One region of the Bradyrhizobium sp. MOS001 genome, then DNA from elsewhere that is predicted to be linked to it. Evidence: riboswitches for the same ligand, from Rfam matches in the RefSeq annotation. Region 1 holds a riboswitch; the other holds the start of a gene.
What was found. Region 1 has a riboswitch for S-adenosylmethionine ahead of CT676_RS20130 (O-succinylhomoserine sulfhydrylase). Riboswitches for the same ligand answer to the same signal wherever they lie in the genome.
Positions count from the first base shown of each region.

Region 2: another riboswitch for S-adenosylmethionine. It lies ahead of CT676_RS33035 (homoserine O-acetyltransferase); the one in region 1 lies ahead of CT676_RS20130 (O-succinylhomoserine sulfhydrylase).

Region 1 is NZ_SPVJ01000015.1:47,182-54,801, forward strand. Features, by position in the region: gene CT676_RS20115 (hypothetical protein) at 1-573, opposite strand, end outside; gene CT676_RS20120 (PAS domain S-box protein) at 678-1,091, opposite strand; gene CT676_RS20125 (2'-deoxycytidine 5'-triphosphate deaminase) at 1,209-2,315, opposite strand; SAM riboswitch at 2,426-2,505, shown strand; gene CT676_RS20130 (O-succinylhomoserine sulfhydrylase) at 2,577-3,773, shown strand; gene CT676_RS20135 (SGNH/GDSL hydrolase family protein) at 3,933-4,922, opposite strand; gene CT676_RS20140 (lipolytic enzyme) at 4,935-5,714, opposite strand; gene CT676_RS20145 (OpgC domain-containing protein) at 5,714-6,979, opposite strand; gene apaG (Co2+/Mg2+ efflux protein ApaG) at 7,160-7,552, shown strand.
Region 2 is NZ_SPVJ01000040.1:9,185-16,804, reverse strand. Features, by position in the region: gene CT676_RS33065 (lysophospholipid acyltransferase family protein) at 1-287, shown strand, start outside; gene CT676_RS33060 (gamma-glutamylcyclotransferase) at 284-895, opposite strand; gene CT676_RS33055 (DUF2125 domain-containing protein) at 1,006-2,190, shown strand; gene CT676_RS33050 (prephenate/arogenate dehydrogenase family protein) at 2,302-3,240, opposite strand; gene CT676_RS33045 (histidinol-phosphate transaminase) at 3,237-4,331, opposite strand; gene CT676_RS33040 (chorismate mutase) at 4,368-5,216, opposite strand; SAM riboswitch at 5,421-5,500, shown strand; gene CT676_RS33035 (homoserine O-acetyltransferase) at 5,592-6,794, shown strand; gene metW (methionine biosynthesis protein MetW) at 6,810-7,472, shown strand; gene CT676_RS33025 (alpha/beta hydrolase) at 7,532-7,620, opposite strand, start outside.

The DNA.
Region 1 (7,620 bases):
AGCGTCGAACAACGGCGCTTCCAGATGGCGCGCGAACACCAGGCGTTGATCCAGCCCGAGCTGGTGGTCGTACTGATAATAATAGCCTTCGAGCCCATCCTGACCGTCGACGCTCTGCTTGGTGCAGACGAAGCCGAGCCTGGTATCGCCGAGCGCGACGCCATTGTTGGCGTGCCAGCCGCGCAGCATCGCGCGGCTGACCTCACCCGGCACGCCGCAGATCGCGGTGCCCTTCCAGATCCAGCGCGGCGGCGGATAGCGGATCCAGGCTTTGCGGTCGCTCTCATACATGTACTCGACATGCACGCCGCCGATCCAGTTGGAGAGATAATGATATTGCGCGGCGGCCACCGCCGGCGGCAGATGATTGAGACCGAGCTTTTCGAGCCCCGGCAGGAAGCGCTCCTGCTGCTGGCGGCGAAACACGCGGAAGACGAATTCGGCAGCATCCGCCGTGCCGCGCCGTGTGACGACGGTGAGGATGAGTCCGGTGAAATAGGCGTGATAGAGGTCGGCGACCGCGCGCCAGCGCTTCCATTGCGCTTCTTGTGCTGCGTCTGTTGCGGCGGTCATGTTCGCTCCCGATCGTTGTTTTGATCGAGTGTGTCACTGCGACCTGTACGAGGCAACCTGACGCTCAGGCAGAGCGCCCTGCACGCCAGCCCGTCAATTCCGCATCACGAATTTTGCGCAAGCCTGGCCCCACGCTCGCGCTCGACGCGTTCGGTGACGTCGCGCGCCATCGCGACCGATCCGACCACGGCACCACCGGCATCGCGCACCAGCGCGAAGGTCATCTCGATGTAGAGCTTGCGTCCGCTCTGGTGCAGCGCGCGGGTCAGCGTCGGCCTGCCCGCAAGCTTCATCGCCCCGGTGGCAAGCGCAGCTTCGAAGCCCTTCCAGTGCGCGGCGCGCAGATGTTCGGGAATGATCAGATCGAGGTTCTGGCCGAGCGCTTCGTCGGCGGAGAAGCCGAACAAGGCGGTCGATGCACGATTCCAGCGCGTGATGGTGCCAGAGCGATCCGAATAGATCAGCGCGTCCGCGACGTCGTCGAGGATTCTTGCGTCGAGTTCGGATTGAACACTCATCTCGCCACCTCGCATGCAGCCGGATTTCAGCTTGCATCCCGGCAGTAGTCAATCGAGGGGCTGCGGCGTACTGGATGCCCCGGTCAAGCCGGGGCATGACAGTAGTAGAGTGTGGAGCTACACCCGAAAATGCTTCGATAGTTTGAGGCCCTGCGCCTGGTAGTTCGAGCCGATGCGCTGGCCGTACATCGCGTCGGGGCGCGCCAGCATTTTCTCGTAGACGAGACGGCCGACGATCTGGCCGTGCTCGAGAATGAACGGCACCTCGCGCGAGCGCACTTCGAGCACGGCGCGCGATCCCTGCCCGCCAGCTCCGGCATAGCCGAAGCCGGGATCGAAGAAGCCGGCATAGTGCACGCGGAACTCGCCGACCAGGGGATCGAACGGCACCATCTCCGCGGCGTAGTCGGGCGGCACCTGCACGGCTTCCTTGGAGGCGAGGATGTAGAACTCGCCGGGGTCGAGGATCAGGCTGCCGTCGGGACGCGCCGAGATCGGTTCCCAGAAATCCTCCACCGCATAGCCGGAGCGGCGGTCGACGTCGACGACACCGGTGTGGCGCTTGGCGCGATAGCCGACGAAGCCGTTGGCCTTCTCGCCGGAGAGGTCGACGGAGACGGCAACGCCGCCGGTGAGATCGGCATCGTCGAGATCGACGAGACGCTCGGTCGCATGCAGCGCCTCGAGCTCGTCGATGTTGAGGATGGCATCTCCGGTGCGGAAGCGTACCTGGCTCAGGCGCGAGCCCTCGCTGACCAGTACCGGAAACGTCTTCGGGCTGATCTCGGCGTAGAGCGGGCCGTGATAGCCGGCGCCGATCATGTCGAAGCGTCGGGTGCCGTCGGCGATGACACGGGTGAAGACATCGAGCCGGCCGGTCGAGCTTTTCGGGTTCGCGGCGGCGACGATCTCCGGCGGCAGCGCCAGGCTTTCCAAGAGCGGCACGATGTAGACGCAGTTGGTCTCCAGCACTGCGCCATCGGCGAGGCTGAACTCGTGCAGCTTTAACTCGTCGATGCGCTCGGCGACGGTCGCGCCGGGACCCGGCAGGAAGCTGGCGCGAACGCGATAGGCGATGTCGCCGAGGCGAAGGTCGAGGCTCGCCGGCTGGATCTGGCTTTCGACGAAGTCATAAGCGGGCAGGATGAGGCCCGCCTTCGCCATCGCCGCGATCATGCGGTCGGGCAGGATACCATTGGCGTCGGCGGCAACCGTGAAGCTCAACCGGGGGTCCTCGTCAGGGGTCAAATGCATCCGGACATGCGGGAAATAGCAGCCTTTTACGGCTATCCGATGGACGCCTTGACGGAAAGGCCATTGCGGAATATGAGCATCACTTATCCCGTGGTGATTTGAGCCGGCCGGCTTGCAGCCACGTTAAATAAGTCGCTAAACAGGCCGGGGACCTCTGTGATCCCGGCCCGTGGAAGTTATCCAGGCCGGTTTTTTTGTGACCATTTTCGATGGTCACGCAGAGGAGGTCCTATGTCGAAGTCCCCGGCGTCCACCACGCAATACCGTCCCGAAACCCGCCTGGTCCATTCCGGCACCCTGCGCTCGCAATATGGCGAGACGTCGGAGGCGCTGTTCCTGACCCAGGGCTACGTCTACAACAGCGCCGAGGAGTGCGAGGCGCGGTTCAAGGGCGAGGACCCCGGCTTCATCTATTCGCGCTATTCCAACCCGACCATCTCGATGTTCGAGCGCCGCATGATCGAGCTCGAAGGCGCCGAAGCCGCCCGCTCGGCCGCGACCGGCATGGCCGCGGTGACGACCGCGATCCTGGCGCCGCTGAAGGCCGGCGATCATGTGGTGGCCTCGCGCGCCCTGTTCGGCTCCTGTCTCTACGTCATTCAGGATCTCTTGCCGCGCTACGGCATCGAGACGACGCTGGTCGACGGAGCCGATCTCGACCAGTGGCAGCGCGCCTTGCGGCCGAACACCAAGACGTTCTTCCTGGAGAGCCCGACCAACCCGACGCTCGACGTGCTCGACATTCCAGGGATCGCCGAGATCGCGCACAGCGGCGGCGCGCGGCTCGTCGTCGACAACGTGTTCGCGACGCCGATCTGGCAGAGCCCGCTCGCGTTAGGGGCCGACGTCGTGGTCTATTCCGCGACCAAGCACATCGACGGCCAGGGCCGTTGTCTCGGCGGCATCATCCTGTCGTCGGAAGCGTTCATCGCCGAGCACATCCACAATTTCATGCGCCAGACCGGCCCGTCGATCTCGCCGTTCAACGCGTGGGTCCTGCTCAAGGGCCTGGAAACGCTCGGCGTACGCGTGCGCGCGCAGACCGAGACGGCGGGACGCATCGCCGACGTGCTGGCGAGCCATCCGAAGATTTCGCGCCTGGTCTATCCCGGCCGCGCCGATCATCCGCAGGCAGCTCTCGTGAAGAAGCAGATGCGCGGCGGCTCGACGCTGGTCGGCTTCGAGGTCAAGGGCGGCAAGCAGGGTGCGTTCCGCGTGCTCAACGAGCTCAAGCTTGCAAAAATCTCGAACAATCTCGGCGATGCCAAGAGCCTCGTCACGCATCCGGCGACCACGACGCATCAGCGCCTCAAGCCGGAAGACCGCGCCGCGCTCGGAATCAGCGAGGGCTTCATCCGCTTCTCGGCGGGGCTCGAGCATGCGGATGATCTGATCGAGGATCTGACTGCGGCGCTGGAGAAGGCGTGAGGGCTTCACGAGCTCGGAACGTAGGGTGGGCAAAGCGACTTGTCCGCCGTAGCTCGAAGAGCGAAGGCGGAAGCGTGCCCACCATTCACGATCATATCGCCGATAGATGGTGGGCACGGCGCGCGAAGAGCGCGCCTTTGCCCACCCTACGGCACCGAGCTACATCGGCCGATACGTCCGCACGTCGGCGGGCACGTTGACGCCGAGCTTGATCTGGCCGACGGAGCGGATGATGTCGTCGCCGAGGATCTGCGCGAAGCAGGCATAGCCCCAATCGTTCATATGCAGGCCGTCGGCGATCACGAAACTCTCGACCGGGATCGATTGATTCTCGTGCCAGTCGCGCATCACCTCGAAGCGGGGGAAGATGCCGACGTGACGGAGCTCGGCGACCTTGCCGAGCAGGTGCACCATCTTGCCGGCGCTCTCCTTGCGCTGGTTGACGGCCGGCGAATATTGCGGATCGACCAGCACGATGTCGGCGCCGCCAGCGGCCTGGATGCGGGAGATGCCGTCCTCGACCATCTTGGCGGTGTCACCGGGATCGAGATTGCGCAGCACCGCATTGGTGCCGACCTGCCAGATCACGAGATCCGGATGCACGTCGATCACCTCCTTCTGGAGGCGCTTCATCATCTCGGGCGCGTCCTCGCCGCCGACGCCGGCGTTGATGACGGTGATGTCGGCGGTCGGATATTGCCGGCGGAGCTGCGCGGCGAGACGGTTCGGATAGTTGAAATCGGGCGAGCTCGCGCCATAGCCTGCCGTCGACGACGAGCCGAACGCGACGATCACGACGGGTTTGCCGGCGACGAGCTTGCCCGCGACATGCGGCAGCGAGCCCATCGCCTTCGAGCCACCCTTCGGCGTGAGGCAGGGCACGCGGCTGAAAATGTCCCCGGCGGATTTCGCGACCTGCTTCACCTTGTCGATGGCGCGGGCGGTCACGCCGCGCTGCTCGTGGGACGTCGCGGCGACGGTGGTCTGGGAAGGCGAAGCGGAAGCCGGACTAGCGGCCTGCTGCGGCGCGGGCGTTGCCTGCGTGGCCTGCGCCTGCACTGGTGCCAGCGACACCGGCGTCAGGAGCAGCAGAGCCGCCGCGGGCGCAGCCAGCCATGCAGTCAACCAAAAAGGGCGGAGAGAACTCATTAACGCTAGACCTCAATTTTGCTGCTGGGCCGGCCCCAGATGGGCTGCGTCGATCACAAACTGTGCCAACGCCCGGCCAAGGCAGTCATGGACCTGTTTCGCCAGCTCTGGCCCGCGGGACGGGCTGAACAGGTCGAACTGACCCTGATCATTCCACTGCCGCATGATCGCGAAACGGTCGAACAGCGGGATGTCATGCTCCTGCGCCACCACCCGCATATTGTCGAGATAGGGCGGCACCGAGATCATGGTTTCGGTACGCGGGCTGTACTGCAAGTTCATCAACACGACGTCAGCCCCTGCTTTTTGCAGCGCGGAAACCCCTTCGGTTACCGCCCCGCGAAAATCATCGGGATCAATCGCTCGGATAGCATCCACAGTCCCGGTCTGCCAGATGACCAAAGTAGGCCTTTTTGCTTCCATCAGCTTAACGAAGGTGGCGGCCGCCTCCTCGGCCGTCTTCTTGCTCTGTATTTCTACGGAGACGTGCACGGTCTCCGACGGCAGCAGCCTGTCCTGCAGGATGGCCTGCATGCGCGCCGGATAGGAGCTGTCCTCCGAGGCCGGAATCGTGGTCGAACGGCTGCCGATGACGAGGATTTCGAGCGGTTTGCCGGCCTTGATGGCATCGGCGACCCTCGGAAGCTGGCTTTCAGTGGTGAGCAGATAGGATGGCAATTCGCAGGCCGGGGGCGCGGCCGGAGCAGCCGGCACGGCATCGCCCGCGCGCGCCAGGGGCGCGGCGAGGTTACCGCACAGCAGGACCAGGCTCAGGAGAACCTTCGCCTTCATCAGCCCCCTCCCGCCAGATCGGCGTTGCCGACGGCGTTTTTGGTTTTCGCACCGCTCTTGTCAGCCACGCGCTTGTACCACGAAATCACCCATGCAACGCCCCACATGATCAGGATTCCGGAGAGACTAATCAGCGCATGCATGGCTGCGCCGCCGGAGACTTCGGCCAGGATGAAATGGCCGGCGAAGGCGAGGAAGACGCCGAGACAAAAGATCTCGAGGGAATGCTGGCCGCAGAGGATCAGCGGCCGCAGCCAGGGCGATTTCAGGCCCGGCCATTCCCGGGGCAGGAAGCGAACGGTGAGCGCGGCGAACGCCAGGAAATGCGTGAAGCGCAGCACGTCGAGATCGGCCTTGTCGATCGGATACATCCACTGCTCGAGCCGCCTCGGCATGAAGTGGGAGAGCTGCGGCACATACCAGGTCAGCGTCACGTAGAACGCCGCGACGAGATAGGCGATCGATATCCACATCGTGACGCGGGACGCCAGGATGCGCGACATGCGTCGCGCACCTCCGAGCGCACACCATGCACCGAATACGAAAAGCAATTGCCAGGCGAAGGGATTGAACGCCCAGAAGCCGTTCGGATAGGCCGACAGATAGAGGTCGTATTCCCAGGTCACCGCGTAGAGCACGACCGAGAGGCCGAGCGTCACGTCGGGCCGCCATTTCATCAGCCACAAGATCAAGGGCAGCGCCAGCATCAGCACGATATAGAGCGGCAGCACGTCCATGTTGACCGGACGAAAGCGCAGCAGCAGCGCCTGCACGATCGTGACATCGGGCTGCTTGAGGAAATCCATGATGCCCATCTCTTCGGTGTAGAGCGGGTTCTCGAACCTGGTCGCAACGTAGGAGATTTCGGCGAGGAAGATCGTGAACAGAAAGACGTGGGCGACATAGATCTGCCAGACGCGCCGCAGGATGCGCGCGGTGGCGACGACGAAGCCGCTTTCGAGCATGGCACGACCGTAGACGAACGCCGCGGTGTAGCCGGAGATGAAGATGAAGATCTCGGTGGCGTCGCTGAAGCCGTAATTGCGGATCGTGAACCAGGTCAAAAGGCTCGGCGGCAGATGGTCGACGAAGATCAGCCACAGCGCGAGCCCGCGGAACAGGTCGAGCCGGAGCTCGCGCTCGCCGATGGCGGGCAGCGTGATGGCCGGCGCGGCGGAGCGCGGCTTCGCCTCCGCAGGTCTGGCCTCCGCAGGCTTGCCGGTTCCCGCGATCGTCGATCCCGTCACTTGGTCGGCAATGGTCATCGGGGGTTCGAAACCCTTCCGCAAATCGCGACGTGTCATGGAGTGTACAGGTCCGGCCGTCGTCTCGCAAAGCGGCCGGATCACATTGGGTCTACTTCCTCGGCAATTCTGGCGGCACGATGTCACCAAAACCGCCTGCGGGCGTTGGTTCCCGGCCGGGTTTTCGTTATGATGGCCGCCATGTATCGCGCCGTGACCCGCCAGATCGAAGTGACCGTCGAGCCGAACTTTGTTCCGGAGCAGTCGTCGGCTGACCGCTCCCGCTATTTCTGGTCCTACACCATCGTCATCACCAATTCCGGCGACGAAACCGTGCAGCTGAAGACGCGGCACTGGATCATCACCGACGCCACCGGCCGCCAGCAGGAGGTCAGGGGCGAGGGCGTCGTCGGCGAGCAGCCGACCCTGGCTCCCGGCGAGCGCTTCGAATACACCTCCGGCGTGCCGCTCGCGACCGCCTCGGGCTTCATGACCGGCCGCTACCAGATGGTCAGTGAAAGCGGCGAACGCTTCGAGATCGACGTGCCGACGTTCTCGCTGGACAGCCCGGACAACAAGCGGGTGTTGAATTAGCCCGGTGCCGTAGGCGCCGTAGGGTGGGCAAAGGCGCAAAGCGCCGTGCCCACCATTCCAAACGTGGC
Region 2 (7,620 bases), on a different contig from region 1:
ATTACAAGACCGGCTTTGCGCAGATCTATTCGTCCTGCGGCGTGCGGTGCCTGCCGATCGCGCTCAATTCCGGCCTGTTCTGGCCGCGCCGCACCTTCATGCGCTATCCCGGCACGCTGGTGGTCGAGTTCCTCGATCCGCTGCCATCAGGCCTTCCGAAAGACGAGTTTCTCTCGCGCGTGCAAACCGCCATCGAAGACGCGACCGGCCGCCTCGTCGAAGCGGGCCGGAAAGAGCAGGAGCAGTTGATCGGCTCGTCGCCGAGCTACGCGCCGTCGCAGAGCTAGCGGTTCTCTCGATCTTCTGCGGGAGCCGGCGCGTGCAGCGAATGCGCATCACCGTGCAGCATGGTCGCGAGCTGATGCAATTGCGTGTCGCGAAAACCTTCGGCCTCGATCGCCTTCACCGTTGCCGTCACGTAGTCGCGGTTGGCGCCGGACTGGCCATGACCCTGGACGACATGGCGATGCTGGTCGGCGAGCGACAGCCGGCCGGCATACTGGACGTGGCCGCGATCGACGACATAGGCGAGCGCGGAGACGCGCTGTCGCGCATCGTTCTCAAGCCACACCGAGCGCATCACCTCGCGATAGACGGAGGTGACCTGCTCGCGCGCCCGCAGATAGGCGACGACGTCGGCGCGGTCCTTCTCGGCGACGCGAAAAGCAATGCCGCGGCAGGCGCCGCCGCGGTCGAGCCCGAGCACCAGGCCCGGCTGCTCCGGCGTGCCGCGATGCACGAAGGAATAGACGCACAGCGCGCGGTGCTCGCCGACCAGCCGCGCCGGGACGCGTTCCCTGAATTCGAAGCCCGGCCGCCACATGAGCGAGCCATAGCCGAACACCCAGAGGTCGCCCTTGGCTGTGGTGACGGAGGGGAGGGTGATTTCCGACATTTCGGGCACGGCTACCAGAACGACGCCCCCAAGCGAAGCGAATTCTCGGCCTTTCGGCGCGGCCGAACCCCGCTTACATTTGACAAAATCTGGGGTCAAAGGGTCGCCGCATGTCAGATATGACCGTTGCCACAGGCCGCCGCCCCCGTTGGGGCCTTTTCATCGCCCCCATTATCCTCCTGATCCTCGCCGTCGCGTGGAGCTGTTTCTGGTTCTATGCGGCCTCGCAGGCCGAAATCGCCGCAGACGCCTGGCGGGCGCAGGAGGCCAAGTCCGGCCGCATCTATGATTGCGCCAAGCGCTCGATCGCCGGCTTCCCGTTCCGCTTCGAGGTCCAGTGCTCCGGCGCCAGCGTCGCCCTGGTGTCGCAGAACGCCAGCAAGACGCCGTTCACGGCGAAGCTCGACAACATCCTGGTCGTCGCCCAGGTCTACGATCCCAAGCGCGTCATCGCCGAATTCTCCGCGCCGGCGACGCTCACCGACGGCGTCACGCAAAACACCTTCGTGGTGAATTGGAGCAAGGGCCGCAGCAGCGTGTTCGGCCTGCCGGCGGTGCCGGATCGCGCCTCCATCGTGTTCGACGATCCCGTCATCAATCGTCTCGACGGCAGCGTGCAGGTGCCGCTCGCGCGCGCCAAGCAGGTCGAGCTGCACGGTCGCCTCGCAGACGGGTCGCGGTCGGATCATCCTGTGATCGAGACCGTGCTGCACGTCGCGCAGGGCAGCATCCAGGGCGTTCATCCCTTGCTCGCCGAGCCGTTCGAGGCGGATACGCGTGCGAAGATCACGGGCCTCTCCGACCTCACCCCAAAGCCGTGGCCGCAACGCTTCCGCGAGATCCAGGCCGCCGGCGGTCACATCGAGATCGTGCAGTCGCGCGTCCAGCAGGGCGAGATGATCGCGGTTGCGGCCGGCACGCTCGGCCTCTCGGCCAATGGCCGACTCGACGGCGAATTGCAGATGACCGTGACCGGCCTCGAGCGCGTGATCCCGGCGCTCGGCATCGAGAAGATGCTGGAGGAGGGGGTGCCGCAGGCAACCCTCGACCGCGTTGCGCCGGGCGTGAAGTCGCAGGACCTCAACAATCTGTTCGGCGCCCTCGACCGCGCCGTTCCCGGCCTCGGCAAGGTCATCAAGCAGAACGCCAATGCCGGCGTTGCGGCCGGCATCAATTCGATCGGCACCGAGAGCACGCTTGAAGGCAAGAAGGCGAGGAGCTTCCCGCTGAAGTTCGTCGACGGTGCCGTGCTGCTCGGCCCGGTCAAGGTCGGGCAGATCCCGCCGCTGTATTGATCCCCGTCATTGCGAGCGAAGCGAAGCAATCCAGACTTTCTCTTCCTCTTCGGAAACAGTCTGGATTGCTTCGTCGCTACGCTCCTCGCAATGACGAAGGCGAGAGGGGTGCTACGGCTTCTTGCCGAGCTGCGCATGCGGCCGGCCGAAATCCGGCGCTGCCGAATCCTGGCCGATCTCGACGATGCCGCGGCGGATGGCGCGCGTGCGCGTGAAGTGGTCGAACAGCGCCTCGCCGTCGCCGCGCCGGATCGCGCGGGTGAGCTTGGCGAGATCCTCGGTGAAGGTGCCGAGCATCTCCAGCACGGCTTCCTTGTTGGCGAGGAAGACGTCGCGCCACATCGTCGGGTCGGACGCTGCGATGCGGGTGAAGTCGCGGAAGCCGCCGGCCGAGAACTTGATGACCTCGGACTCCGTCACCTGCGCCAGCTCGTCGGCGGTGCCGACGATGGTGTAGGCGATCAGATGCGGCAGGTGGCTGGTGATCGCGAGCACGAGATCATGATGATCCGGCGTCATGATCTCGACCTTGGCGCCCATCGCCGCCCAGAACGCGCGCAGACGATCGGTGGCCGCCGCATCGACGCCTTCCGGCGGCGTCAGGATGCACCAGCGGTTGATGAAGAGCTCGGCGAAACCGGAATCGGGACCCGAATGCTCGGTGCCGGCGACGGGATGCGCGGGCACGAAATGAATGGTCTTCGGCAGATGCGGCGCCATGTCCCTGACGATCGCGCCCTTGACCGAGCCGACGTCGGAGACGATCGCGCCCGGCTTGAGATGCGCAGCGATCTCCTGCGCCACCGGCCCGCAGGCGCCGACGGGAATGCAGAGGATGACGAGATCGGCATCCTTCACCGCTTCCGCATTGGTCGCCACGACCTGGTCGACGATGCCGAGCTCCAGCACCCGCGCGCGCGTCTTCTCCGAGCGCGCGGTGGTGACGATCTCGGAGGCCAAGCCCTGGAGCTTCGCAGCGCGCGCGATCGAGCCGCCGATCAGGCCGAAGCCGATCAGCGCAACGCGCTGGAAGTGCGGTGTGGTGCTCATTTGCCGGCCATGAAGTCGCGCAGGCCCTCGACGACGAGGCGGTTGGCCTCCTCGGTGCCGATGGTCATGCGCAGCGAATGCGGCAGGCGGTAGTTCTTCAGCGCGCGCAACACCAGCCCGCGCTTGGTAAGATACGCGTCGGCCTCGTCCGCGGTCTTGCCATTTTCCGGGAAGTGGATCAGCACGAAATTGGCGACGCCGGGCGTCACCTTCAGTCCGAGCTTGCCGATCTCCTCGGAGAGCCAGTTGCGCCAGGTCTCGGTGAACTGCTTCGACATCGCCTGGTGCGCAGTGTCCTCGATCGCTGCGACCGCGGCATACATCGCCGGTGTCGACACGTTGAAGGGACCGCGGATGCGGTTGACCGCGTCGATGATGTGCTCCGGACCGAACATCCAGCCGACGCGCAGCGCGGCGAGGCCGTGGATCTTGGAGAAGGTGTGCGTCACCACGGTGTTCTCGGTGGTGGCGACGAGCTCGATCCCCATCTCGTAGTCGTTGCGCGAGACGTAATCGGAATAGGCGGCATCGAGCACCAGCAGCACGTGCGACGGCAGGCCGGCGCGCAGCCGCTTGACCTCGTCGAACGGCACATAGGTGCCGGTCGGATTGTTGGGATTGGCGAGCCAGACCAGCTTTGTCTTCGGCGTCACCGCCTTGAGGATGGCGTCGACATTGCAGGTGAGGTTGGTCTCCTGCGCGACCACGTTCTTGGCGCCGACCGCCATGGTCGCGATCGGGTAGACCAGGAAGCCGTGCGTGGTCGAGATCGCCTCGTCGCCGTGGCTGAGATAGGTGTGGGCGAGCAGATTGAGGATCTCGTCCGAGCCGGCGCCGCAGATGATGCGGTTGGGGTCGAGCCCGAAAGAGCGCCCGATCGCTTCGCGCAGCACGCGCGAGGTTCCTTCCGGATAGTCTTCCAGATGCGCCGCCACGTTCCTGAACGCCTCGATCGCCTTGGGCGAGGGCCCGAACGGCGTCTCGTTGGCCGAGAGCTTGAACACCTTGCGGCCCGGCTCAGCCACCGGGCTCTTGCCGGGCGTGTAGGGCGCAATATCGAGAATGCCGGGATTCGGCACGGGGCGGGACATCTTCAACTCCGGAAGTAGCTTTAGGCGGTTCGCGATCTACGATTTCGACCCGGTCGAGGGCACCGTATAGCGCGTTGCGTGGCTGCCGACGAGGGCCGTGGAGCGCACCGAGGCCCCCGCTTCGATCAGGGCAGCCTTGATCTTGTCGATGCTGGTCGCGCTCGTGACCGAGACCAGCAGCGCTGCGCCGTCGAAGGCGGTATCGGGCACTGCCACGATCTCGGCGAGCGGCGACAGCGCCCGCGCGACCTCGGCGTTCCACCCGGACACGCGCACGCTGAAGGTCTCGACCTCCGTCACCACGGCGCTGTCGGCGACGCGGGAGATCGCGAACACCGGCAGCGCGGCCGGATGGTCGGCGCGCTCGACGAAGGGCATCCGCGCGATGATCTTCGGTGCGCCGTCCGCTTCCAGCTCCAGCCACCATGGCGTGCGGCTCGAGGTCGCCGAGACCAGCGCCAGATCGCCCTTGGACTTCGCCACCGCTTCGACCGCGGCCTGCGCGCTGAAATGCGCGACGTAAGGCACCGTGAAGCCGAAATGGAAGCGCACGGAATCGCGCATCGCCGGCTCGCTCACCGAGATGTCGGCATGCACGGAGAACGGCGCTTGGACGTAAGTGAACGTCGAGATGATGACGCGCCAGATGCTCTCGACCGTGTCGAGCGGCAGGATGCCGCGATGACGCTGGACGATGTCACGCATCATGGCGGCCTCGCGCGCCGGGCGGAACGCCGAGCCGACCTCCTGGGTCTGCTTTACCTGGATCAGGCGGTCGATGATGTCGCCGCGCTGCATCAGGAGACGATGCATGCCCTCGTCGATCGCGTCGATCTCCTTGCGCAATTCCTGGAGCGATGGTGGCGCGGGCGGACGGTGGGACATATCTGACTGGACTGTTGAGAGGCGTTCCAATGCGGATCGGCCAGGCAAGCTGGTAGGTTCGGATCCGCTGCGATCGATATCCTGATTAGGCAGTCGGGGCGGCGAAAGCAAAGAGAAATGACGTCCTTTTGGGCTGATGTGACAGAGACGAATTTGGCTAATCCGGACCGCGACTTGACGAAAACCGCCCAAGACAGTAGGTTTTGCCTGTTCCGTGGTCATTTGAGCCGGCCGGCTTGCAGCCACGTTAAAAAACTCGCTAAACAGGCCGGGGACCCTTTCGATCCCGGCCGAACCTATCGTTCAGGCCGGGTTTTTCATGGCCTGATGTCACTGCGATCGAACGTCTGATCGCAAACGAGGGCGATGTCAGAGATGGGTGGCGTCAAGTCTGTGCCGAGTCCCGCGATCAGTGCCGACGACCGGTCGCATGAGGCGGATCATCCGAATTCGCAGGTCGCGCAGTTCGGCGCCGAGCAGCCGCTGCGGCTCGATTGCGGCATCGATCTCACCCCGTTCCAGATCGCCTACCAGACCTATGGCGAGCTCAACGCTGATCGCTCCAACGCGGTGCTGATCTGCCATGCGCTGACCGGCGATCAGCATGTCGCCAACGTGCATCCCGTCACCGGCAAGTCGGGTTGGTGGGAGACGCTGGTCGGTCCCGGCCGACCTCTTGATCCTCAGCACTACTTCATCATTTGCGCCAACGTGATCGGCGGCTGCATGGGCTCGACCGGGCCGGCCTCGATCAATCCCGCGACCGGCAAGGTGTGGGGCCTGGATTTCCCCGTCATCACCATTCCCGACATGGTGCGCGCGCAGGCGATGCTGATCGACCGGCTCGGCATCGACACGTTGTTCGCGGTGGTCGGCGGCTCGATGGGCGGCATGCAGGTGCTGCAATGGACCGCGGCCTATCCCAAGCGCGTGTACTCCGCGCTGGCGATTGCCTGTTCGACACGGCACTCGGCGCAGAACATCGCCTTCCACGAGCTCGGCCGCCAGGCCGTGATGGCCGATCCCGACTGGCACAACGGCCGCTACACGGATCAGGGCATCCATCCGCATCGCGGACTTGCGGTGGCACGGATGGCCGCGCACATCACTTATCTCTCCGACGCCGCGCTGCATCGCAAGTTCGGCCGCCGCATGCAGGACCGCGAGCTGCCGACGTTCTCGTTCGACGCCGACTTCCAGGTCGAGAGCTATCTGCGCTACCAGGGCTCGTCCTTCGTCGAGCGGTTCGACGCCAACTCCTATCTCTATCTGACCCGTGCGATGGACTATTTCGACATCGCCGGCGACCATGGCGGCGTGCTGGCGAAGGCGTTCGCGGGCATCGAGACGCGCTTCTGCGTGGTCTCCTTCACCAGCGACTGGCTGTTCCCGACCGCGGAATCGCGCGCACTGGTGCATGCGCTGAACGCGTCGAGCGCGCGGGTGTCGTTCGCCGAGATCGAGACCGATCGCGGCCATGACGCCTTCCTGCTCGACGTGCCAGAATTCTTCGATATCGCCCGTGCTTTCCTGCAATCGGCAGGGAAGGCGCGCGGGCTCACCGGCAGGATTGACTGACAAGGACGGCTAGCGATGTCTGTGCAGGAAGTGCTGCCGCTGGGCGGCGTTGCGACGGAGCAGTCAGGCCAGTTTCGCGCCGATCATCTGCTGGTCGCCGAGATGGTCAAGCCCGGCTCGAAAGTGCTCGACGTCGGCTGCGGCGAGGGCGATTTGCTCCAGCTTCTGGAGACCCGCGGCATCGACGGGCGCGGCATCGAGCTGTCGCGCGAGGGCGTCAATCGCTGCGTCGCCAAGGGCCTCGCGGTGGTGCAGGGCGATGCCGACACCGATCTCGTCAATTATCCCGACGACGCCTTCGATTACGTCATCCTGTCGCAGACGCTGCAGGCGACGCGGCAGCCGCGGGTCGTGCTGGAGAATCTGCTGCGCATCGGCCGCCGCGCCATCGTGTCGTTCCCGAATTTCGGCTTCTGGAAGATGCGGCTCCAGCTCCTGGTCGGCGGCCACATGCCGCGCACCGAGAATCTGCCGGCGACCTGGTACGACACCGCCAACATCCATTTCTGCACCATCAAGGATTTCGTCGAGCTCTGCGACGCGATCGACGTCAAGATGGAGCGCGCCGAGGCGCTGGATCTCTACGGCCGTCCATTGCGGCTGCGGTTGCCGTGGTGGGTGTGGAACATGTTCGGCGAGCAGGGTGTGTTCTTGCTCACGCGCGGGCAGGGGAAGTAGCTGCCGTCATTCCGGGCCTGCGCCTGTCGGCGCATCCCGGAATGACAGCGGCTGGCAGTCTAATGCGCCGCCAGCGACCGCGGATCGCGCACCGGCCAGCGCCCGGCTTCCACCAGCGTCACGAACCGCTCCACGCTCTCGTTGAACA